DNA from 2 places in the Streptomyces peucetius genome. Region 2 is predicted to be linked to the other one. Evidence: riboswitches for the same ligand, from Rfam matches in the RefSeq annotation. Region 2 holds a riboswitch; the other holds the start of a gene.
What was found. Region 2 has a riboswitch for guanidine ahead of OGH68_RS31430 (MBL fold metallo-hydrolase). Riboswitches for the same ligand answer to the same signal wherever they lie in the genome.

Region 1: another riboswitch for guanidine. It lies ahead of OGH68_RS13115 (DMT family transporter); the one in region 2 lies ahead of OGH68_RS31430 (MBL fold metallo-hydrolase).

Annotation. Positions count from the first base shown of each region.
Region 1 is NZ_CP107567.1:2,876,105-2,880,461, forward strand. It holds gene OGH68_RS13110 (transglycosylase domain-containing protein) at 1-1,536, shown strand, start outside; gene OGH68_RS13115 (DMT family transporter) at 1,530-1,850, opposite strand; guanidine-III (ykkC-III) riboswitch at 1,891-1,957, opposite strand; gene OGH68_RS13120 (GroES family chaperonin) at 2,015-2,383, opposite strand; gene OGH68_RS13125 (DUF3618 domain-containing protein) at 2,427-2,747, opposite strand; gene bcp (thioredoxin-dependent thiol peroxidase) at 2,901-3,368, shown strand; gene OGH68_RS13135 (MFS transporter) at 3,501-4,357, shown strand, end outside.
Region 2 is NZ_CP107567.1:6,956,351-6,960,707, forward strand. It holds gene OGH68_RS36525 (transposase) at 1-128, shown strand, start outside; gene OGH68_RS31425 (hypothetical protein) at 422-1,033, opposite strand; gene OGH68_RS31430 (MBL fold metallo-hydrolase) at 1,277-2,158, opposite strand; guanidine-III (ykkC-III) riboswitch at 2,170-2,237, opposite strand; gene OGH68_RS31435 (phosphotransferase family protein) at 2,494-3,486, shown strand; gene OGH68_RS31440 (hypothetical protein) at 4,212-4,357, shown strand, end outside.

The sequences.
Region 1 (4,357 bases), 4.1 Mb from region 2:
GTGAAGGAGAACTGGCTCAGCCGCGAGGAGCGGGACGCCCTGACATTCCCCATGCCCCGTCAGGCGAAGCCCTCCAGCGGCCTGTCCGGGCAGGGCGGCTACATCGTGCAGGCCGTCAAGGACCACCTCGACGCCCGCGGCATCCTCGACGAGCAGACCCTCGCCACCGGCGGCCACCGCATCACCACCACACTCCAGCGCCCCAGACAGGACGCGCTCGTCGCCGCCGTCGACGACCGGGTGATGTCCAAGCTCGACAGCGAACGCGAGGCCGACCGCGACGTCCGCGTCGGCGGCGTCTCCATCGAACCGGACACCGGCAAGGTCGTCGCCATGTACGGCGGCATCGACTACACCAAGCAGTACGTCAACAACGCCACCCGGCGCGACTACCAGGTCGGCTCCACCTTCAAGCCGTTCGTCTTCGCCTCCGCCGTCGAGAACCACTCCCTCACCCAGGAACGGCGGCCCATCTCCCCCAACGCCATCTACGTCGGCGACAGCAAACGCCCCGTCCAGGGCTGGGACGGCCCCCGCTACGCCCCCGAGAACGAGGACGACGTCTCGTACGGCCCCATCACCGTCCGCGAGGCCGCCGACAACTCCGTCAACGCCGTCTTCGCACAGATGGCCGTCGACGTCGGCCCCGCCCGCGTCATGCACACCGCCATCGCCCTCGGCCTGCCCAGCACCACCCCCGACCTGAGCCCCTCCCCGTCCATCGCACTCGGCCCGGCCACCGCCAGCGTCCTCGACATGACCGGCGCGTACGCCAGCCTCGCCAACCACGGCAAGCACACCCCGTACACACTCGTCGAGGAGATCAGCAAGAACGGCGTCGACATCGCGCTCCCCGAGCGCCGCACCGTGCAGGCCGTCAGCCGCGAGGCCGCCGACACCACCACCTACATCCTGCGCGGCGTCGTCGACGGCGGCACCGGCTCCGCCGCCCAGTCCGCCGGCCGGCCCGCCGCAGGCAAGACCGGCACCGCGGAGGAGGACCGGGCCGCCTGGTTCGCCGGCTACACCCCGTCACTCGCCACCGTCGTCGCCGTCATGGGACAGAACCCGAAGACCGGCACCCAGACATCGCTGTACGGGGCGCTCGGCATGCCACGCATCAACGGCGGCGGCGCACCCGCCGAGATCTGGGGGCAGTACACCGCCGCCGCCCTCGAAGGCTCCGAGGTCCGGGACTTCGAACTGCAGCTCGCGCCCGGCGCGGACGACCCGCCGCCCGAGCGGCGCGACCCCGACGACCGGGGCGACTCGGGCGACCCCGAGGACGTCTTCCGGCCCCGCAACCCGGACGAGCAGGCCGGCGAAGGCCGCGACAGCGGCCCGTACGGCTCCGGCGGCGGACTGCCCGGCACCAGCCGGCCCCCCGGCGCTCCCGGGACATCCCCCGGACGGCCGGCCGGCGACGGCACACCGGCCGGACCCGGCACCGGCGGGGCCCTGCCCACGGCCGCACTCCCGCCGGCGGCACCATCCGCACCGGCGGAGCCCGCCAGGCCGGCCGGCCGGACTCAGTGACCCGACGTCGCCTTCAGACCGACCACCGCGACCAGCAACAGACACACGAAGAAGATCCGGGCGGCGGTCACCGGCTCGTTCAGCACCAGCATGCCGACCACGGCCGCACCCGCCGCCCCGATACCGACCCACACCCCGTACGCCGTACCGATCGGCAGGGACTTCGCCGCGTACGACAGCAGCAGCATGCTCGCGACGATCCCGGCACCCGTGAACACGCTCGGCCACAGCCGGGTGAACCCCTCGGTGAACTTCATCCCGATCGACCAGCCCACCTCGAGCAGACCGGCGACAACCAGCAGGACCCAGGCCATGACGGCACCTCCGACACGCGGAACAACGCGAACGACTACGGGGGCGTCGTCTTTTCCTGCCCGGTACGGCGCGTCTCGTCGGGGTCCTGCCAACGTAGCAAGCCACCCGCCCACCGGGCAGCACAAAGGGCCGGTGACCTCGGCCACCAGCCCTTCCGCCACTGCTACAGATACAGCCCCGTGGAGTCCTCCGACTCCTGGAAACGGTCCGCCGCCACCGCGTGCAGATCCCGCTCCCGCATCAGCACGTACGCCACGCCCCGCACCTCGACCTCGGCCCGGTCCTCCGGGTCGTACAGCACCCGGTCCCCCGGCTCCACCGTCCGCACGCTCTGCCCGACCGCGACCACCTCGGCCCAGGCCAGACGCCGGCCCACCGCCGCGGTCGCCGGGATCACGATGCCCCCGCTGGAACGCCGCTCGCCCTCCGGAATATCGGTCCTCACCAGGACCCGGTCGTGCAGCATCCGGATGGGCAGCTTGTCGTGCTGGGGGCCGTGCTGGGGGCTGTGCTCATGGCTGTTGGCGCTCACACGACGAACCTACCTGCCCGAGCGCCTCCCGTACGCCGCAGGGTCACGAACGGCGCCTGCGCGCCGACATCGCGAGCAGGCCCACGAGACCGACCGCCACCAGCGCCACCGGCACCACCCGCTCCAGCCTCGGCGACCCGTCCTCGGACACGAACTTCTCCTTCACGTCCGAGACGGTCCGGTTCACCGCGACGAACGCCCGCCCGGCCGTCCGGTCCACCGTCCCGGCGACCTTGGCCTTCGCGTCACCGATGACCGTCTTCGGGTGCACACGCACACCGATCTCGTCGAGCGTCTCCGCGAGCCGCTCGCGCCTGCGGACGATGTCCGCCTCGATCTGCGCAGGGGTCCTGGCATCCGACACCGCGCTGCCTCCGTGGTCGTGTCCGGTAGTCCTTCGTCGACAGTCTGTCAGCTCGGCCGCGACCGCACCCGGCGGCACCCCCATTACCCTCGACGCCGTACACCCCGACACCAGCGATACCACCGAGTGCACCGCAGTCCACCGAGGAGAACCATGAGCGAGCGACTCCAGCCCGGCGACACCGCCCCCGCCTTCACCCTGCCCGACGCCGACGGCAACGAGGTCTCGCTCGCCGACCACAAGGGCCGCAAGGTGATCGTGTACTTCTACCCCGCCGCCCTCACCCCCGGCTGCACCAAGCAGGCCTGCGACTTCACCGACAACCTCGAGCTGCTGGCCGGCGCCGGCTACGACGTCATCGGCGTGTCGCCGGACAAGCCGGAGAAGCTCGCCAAGTTCCGCGAGAAGGAGGACCTCAAGGTCACGCTCGTCGGCGACCCCTCCAAGGAGGTCCTGACCGCGTACGGCGCCTTCGGCGAGAAGAAGCTCTACGGCAAGACGGTGACCGGTGTGATCCGTTCCACTGTCGTCGTCGACGAGGACGGCAAGGTCGAGCGAGCCCTGTACAACGTCAAGGCGACCGGTCACGTCGCCAAGATCATCAAGGATCTCGGCATCTGACCGACCACCGGCCTTTCGCCGCCCCGCACATGTGGTGACCGAAGTCCCGTCGGCCCGGGACTTCGGTTTGCGGTTGTCCCGATCGAGCGGACGATTTTCTTGGAACAGGAGTCCAGGAAAGGAAACTTGGCCATGGCCGATAACGGCCAGGAGCACCCGGCCGATCCCGCGGCGGTCAAACGCCACCCCGTACTCTTCCGCACCATCGAACAGCGGAGAAACCCCAGGCTACGGCGCACGGACATCACCGTCACCGACGAAGCAACGGTCAAACGGGCCGTCAAGGCCGCCTCGCTCGGCAATGCCATGGAGTGGTTCGACTTCGGGATCTACAGCTACCTGGCCGTCACCATCGGCCACGTCTTCTTCCCTCCGGGAAACGACACCGTCCAACTCCTCTCGTCCTTCGCGACCTTCGCCGTCGCCTTCCTCGTTCGCCCGCTCGGCGGAATGGTGTTCGGCCCTCTGGGTGACAAGATCGGCCGCAAGAAGGTGCTCGCCGCGACCATGATCCTCATGGCGATCGGCACCGGCGCCATCGGCCTGATCCCTTCGTACGCCAGCATCGGCTTCTGGGCCCCGGCCCTGCTGATCCTGTTCCGCCTCGTCCAGGGCTTCTCCACGGGCGGCGAATACGGCGGCGGCGCGTCCACCTTCATCGCCGAGTACGCCCCCGACAGACGACGCGGCTTCTTCGGCAGCTTCCTCGAACTCGGCACCCTCGCCGGCTACGTCGGCGCGGCCGGCCTGGTGACCGTCCTCACCGCATGGCTCGGCAGCGACACCATGGAGGCCTGGGGCTGGCGGGTGCCCTTCCTCGTCGCCGCGCCCCTGGGCCTCGTCGGCGTCTACCTGCGGCTCAAACTCGACGAGACCCCCGCCTTCCAGAAGCTCGAAGCGGAGTCCGCCCGCGCCCCCGAGAACACCGCCGTCCACCTCGAGACGACGGCCACGGGCGACCTCGCCGACATCTTCCGCACGTACTGGCC
Region 2 (4,357 bases):
GGGTCTCCTGGCGTTCCCTGGCCGCCCGTTACGGGCTGTGGAAGACGGTGTCCCTGCCGCCCGGCCCTGGACGGCGTGTTCACCCGAGCCCTGGAGCAGGTCCAGGCGCGGGCCGACGCGGCCGGTGACATCGACTGGCTGGTGCTGATCGATTCCACCATCGTCCGTGCCGCCAGCACGCCGCCGCCACCGGCCGCAAAGGGGGAGGCGCCGACAGGACGAACTGGACTATCACGCCCTCGGCCGTCCCGAGGAGGCCCTGACCACGAAGCCGGTCAGCTTCCCAGAGCCTGTTGGGCTCGGCGTTCCGGGACGGGGCCCGGTACCGCCGGGATCTTTCCTCGACGCAGGCTCGGTTACAGCCGACTACGGTGGCCAACCCGCCGAGTGCCCGCTCCCAGGCCCCACTCATGTGACTTCGTCAGCACCGCGTCCCGTGATTGCCGAGCCCGTGGAAGCCGGCGTGCATCAGGGCCGGGCCCGCAGACCGGGCCCGCTGCCACATCCCGTACGCCTGCTGGTCGGCACGCTGCTGTTCGCCGTGGAGGGCGTTGAGGATCACCAGGCCGCCGGTCAGAGCCGGGACCGCCCACTGCAGGCGTCCCAGCTGCTGCTGGGCCTTGTCGATGTCGACGGGGTGGCTGGAGGCCTTCTCGGTGTCTTTGGGATCATCGGACGAGGCCAGTTCGATTTTCTTGCCCAGGACGCGGCTGTAGGCGGTGGCGGCCAGCGCCGCACCGGTCAGCACGGTCTTGGCCAGTGTGGAAGCCGCCACCCCCTGCTGACCCGCTACCCGGGGAGCGTTCACGGCGAGCAGCCCGCTGCCGCCAACCAGGTGGGCACCAATCGCCAGGGCGTTCACCGGCACCCACTTCGCCCAGCCCGCACTGGCGAACCGCGCGCCCTCCCGCCCCTGACCGCCCTCCGCCGAGGCCGCCCCGTTCAATCCGACCGCTCCCATCAGCGAGCCGCCGAACCACGCAGCCAGCCCCAGATCGTGCAGACTGCGGACGACAGTATTGCGTTGCGACATCACGTGACTCCCTCACAAGCACCGAGCACCGGCGGTCGACCGGCGCTCGCACCACAGTGACCGCCCACCGCAGCACGCGCACTCCGGCGGATACGAATGGACCAATCACACAGCGAAAGCAGTGGTGCAAAGACGCCTGCTGTCAGGCGCGAGGTTTTCCCCGGCGCGCGCCATGGCCGGGCCGGTCCTGCCGGTTGTGCGTCACCGACATCGCGGACAGGAACGCGAGAGGTCCGAGACCGCTCAGCCGCCCTCGCGGCAGATGACGAAGCCGGCGAAGGGATGCCGTCCGGGCCGGTCGCCGACCTCGTCGATCGCCGCACGGATGTCGCGCAGGTGGCCGACGGTCATCTCCAGGGGCGGCTCGTCCGGCTGGTAGGTGGTCCGGATCGGGTAGTCCACGCCGGGCTGGTCGGTCATCTCGATGTGACAGCCGAGGACGTGGGTGACCGTTCGGATGCCGGCGAACGCGATCAAGCGATCGACCGTCCGGCCGAAGGCGGCCCAGTCCTCCACGTACAACCGCCCGGGATACACCGTGTCGCCGGTGAGCAGGAATCCGGTATGCGGGTCGTAGTACGTGACGGCGGCCTTGTCGTGGCCTGGGGTAGCCAGGCATTCCAGTACCCTGCCGCCGAGATCGACGCGGGCGACCCGGTCGGGGTCCTCGGTGAAGCCGAAGTACGTCCAGGCACTGTCCAGATCCGCCCCCACCACCGTGGTGCGGGGGCGCTCGGCGAACTGTGCGTCGCCCGCGACATGGTCGTGGTGAGAGTGGGTGTGCAGGACCAGCAGGGCGTAGTCGTTCCGCGGATGCCCGGCCAGCCAGCGGCCGACCAGTTCGTCAACCACGCGTCTGAGCGGGAAGAACTCGGCCGACTCGGTGGCTCCGGTGTCGATGAGCACGGCGCGCGCGTTGCCGAAGATCAGGAAGAGAAACGGCGCCTCGTAGTTGATCGCCTTGTTCTGCCGCAGGATGAACGTGTGCTCGTCGTACGCGTGGACCTGGATGTCGGGATCGGTGTTGTGCTTCGCCGACGGCGATCCGTGGATCCAGTCGACGTCCAGGGCGCGGGGCTCGGGTGCCTCGGACACGAAGTCGATCCACTGCCCGTGTACGCCCATGACGCCTCCTGAGAGCGTCGTCTTGTCGGGCCGGGTACGGCGCACATCTCGTCCGGGGCAGGCACTCGTGCACCTCCGCGCGGAATGTACTACGCCTGGACCAGGCTGCTCAACGAACAGCATGTCCGGCGGGCGAGCGTGGCGGTGAGGCGACCGCGGGACCTGCCCGCCCGAGGCGGTGACCTGCTCCCTCGTCGCGCTGGCCGATGCGCTGAAATCTGGGCTCCCGCCGGCGGCACAGGCTGGATGAATGAGGCCGGTGTTCTCAGTGGTTACATTATGGGAGCGCTCCCACCATCTCTCCGCTGTCCGACCATCCGAAAGCGTGCCCCTCCATGCAGAGCCAGACCAAGCGCCGCCTGTCCCCCAGCGAACTCGACGCCCTGCTGCGCGCCTCCAGCGGCATCGGCTGCCGTCTGGAATCCGAGCTGACCGACGGCTGGTTCAACACCGCCTACCGCGTCGTTCTCGACGACGGCCGACCCGCTGTCGTCAAACTCGCCCCGCCAGCCGATGTCGCCGTCCTGCGTTACGAACTCGGCATCATGGCCACGGAGGTCATGGTCTACCGGCGCATCGAGGGTCTCCCCGGAGATCGGGTGCCGACGCCGGCGCTGCTGTACGCGGGCGAGGAGTTCCTGGCCCTGTCCGTCCTGGAGGGCGCCCCGTGGGACAAAGCGGCCGATCGCCTGTCGCCCGCCGCCCAGGCGGTGCTGCGCCGTGAACTCGGTGCGATCACAGCCCGGCTGCACACCCTGGCCCCGGAGGACGGCCGGTTCGGCTATCCGGCAGCCGAGTCCGCGCTGTCCGCTTCCGGCTGGCGCACGGCCTTCACCGACATGGTGGACGCGCTCCTCGACGACGCCGGGCGCTGGCAGTCCCCGCTCGAGGTACCGCCCGCCGAGATACGGAAGCTGGTGGCCGAGGGCGGCTACGCCCTCGACGAGGTGACCGAGCCCCGGCTGGTCCACTTCGACCTGTGGCCCGGCAACATCTTCATCGACGTCCCCAACGACGGGGCGCAGCCCAGGATCGCCGGACTCATCGACCACGAGCGGGCGTTCTGGGGCGATCCGGCCGCCGAGCTGGTCTCCCTGGCCTTCGGCGGCGACACCGGCCCGGACAGCGACCTCGTCGCCGGCTACACCCAGGCGGGCGGCAGCCTCGACTTCACGCCCGCATTCCGGCACCGGCTGGCCCTCTACCGCCTCTACCTGAGCCTGCTGCTCGTCGTCGAATGCGGCCCTCGCGGATACGGTCCCGACCACCTCGCGTCCTGCAGCCACACCCTCGCCGGCACCATCACCCGACTCCGGGCGCTGGAGTAGGCCCAAGGAAGAGTCAAACAAGTCGTCGGCCAGGGCGTCGCCTTCACCAGAAAGTGAAATTGCACTGGAGTATTAGCCGCGCAGGAGTTGCCGTGCCTGAGCTGGATGCACGCCGATCCAGGAGTCGACGCCGGCCGGGCAGGCCTCGAGGGCAGGTGGGCAAGCCAGGCCGTGGAGGCCGGTTCGCCGATTCTTCATCTGCGCTGCCCACGGGATGTCGATCCCGAGCTGTACCGCTGCTCGGCTGGTGGCGGATGTGACGCCAGTGGTGCAGGCCTTGCCGCCGTCCGCTGCCATGGCGGACGTCTCCGGCAGGGTGCGGTTCTTCGATCGCGACCCAACAGGAAGAAGTATCAAGGGGGCCGTTGCAACACTGCTGGTCAAGGGTTGTGTCAGTAGCTCAGCGAGGTGTCCGCGACGGTTTTCGCGTTGCGGGCCACCCTGTAGAACCCTTTGGCGACGGAGGAGAAGTGCCAGTGTGGTTGTCGTTGAGGACCTTGACGCTGCATAGCCGGCTCCCAAGCGTCGGCCAGCCCGGTCCTGCGACGACCCGACGGGCCGGACCTGCTGTTCAGACCGCTCAGGCTTCGGCGTTCGGGGCGTTCACCCCAATCAGTGTATTTACGCCATAAAAGGTGGCGCGAACCGCAAGTGAGGGAATCCATAGGCCGGTCTGTCCGACCGGCAGGCACCCACGGCGTTCCTCGTCACGAAAGGTTCACAGCATGTCACTCATTGGCCGTAAAGCCTTCAAGGCCTCAGTCGTCCCCGTCGCCGCTCTCGTCCTCACACTGGGCGTGTCCGCAACCGCCACGTCCGCGGCCATCGCGTCGCCTGCCGCCGCTTCGGCCGAGCAGCGGGTCGTCACATC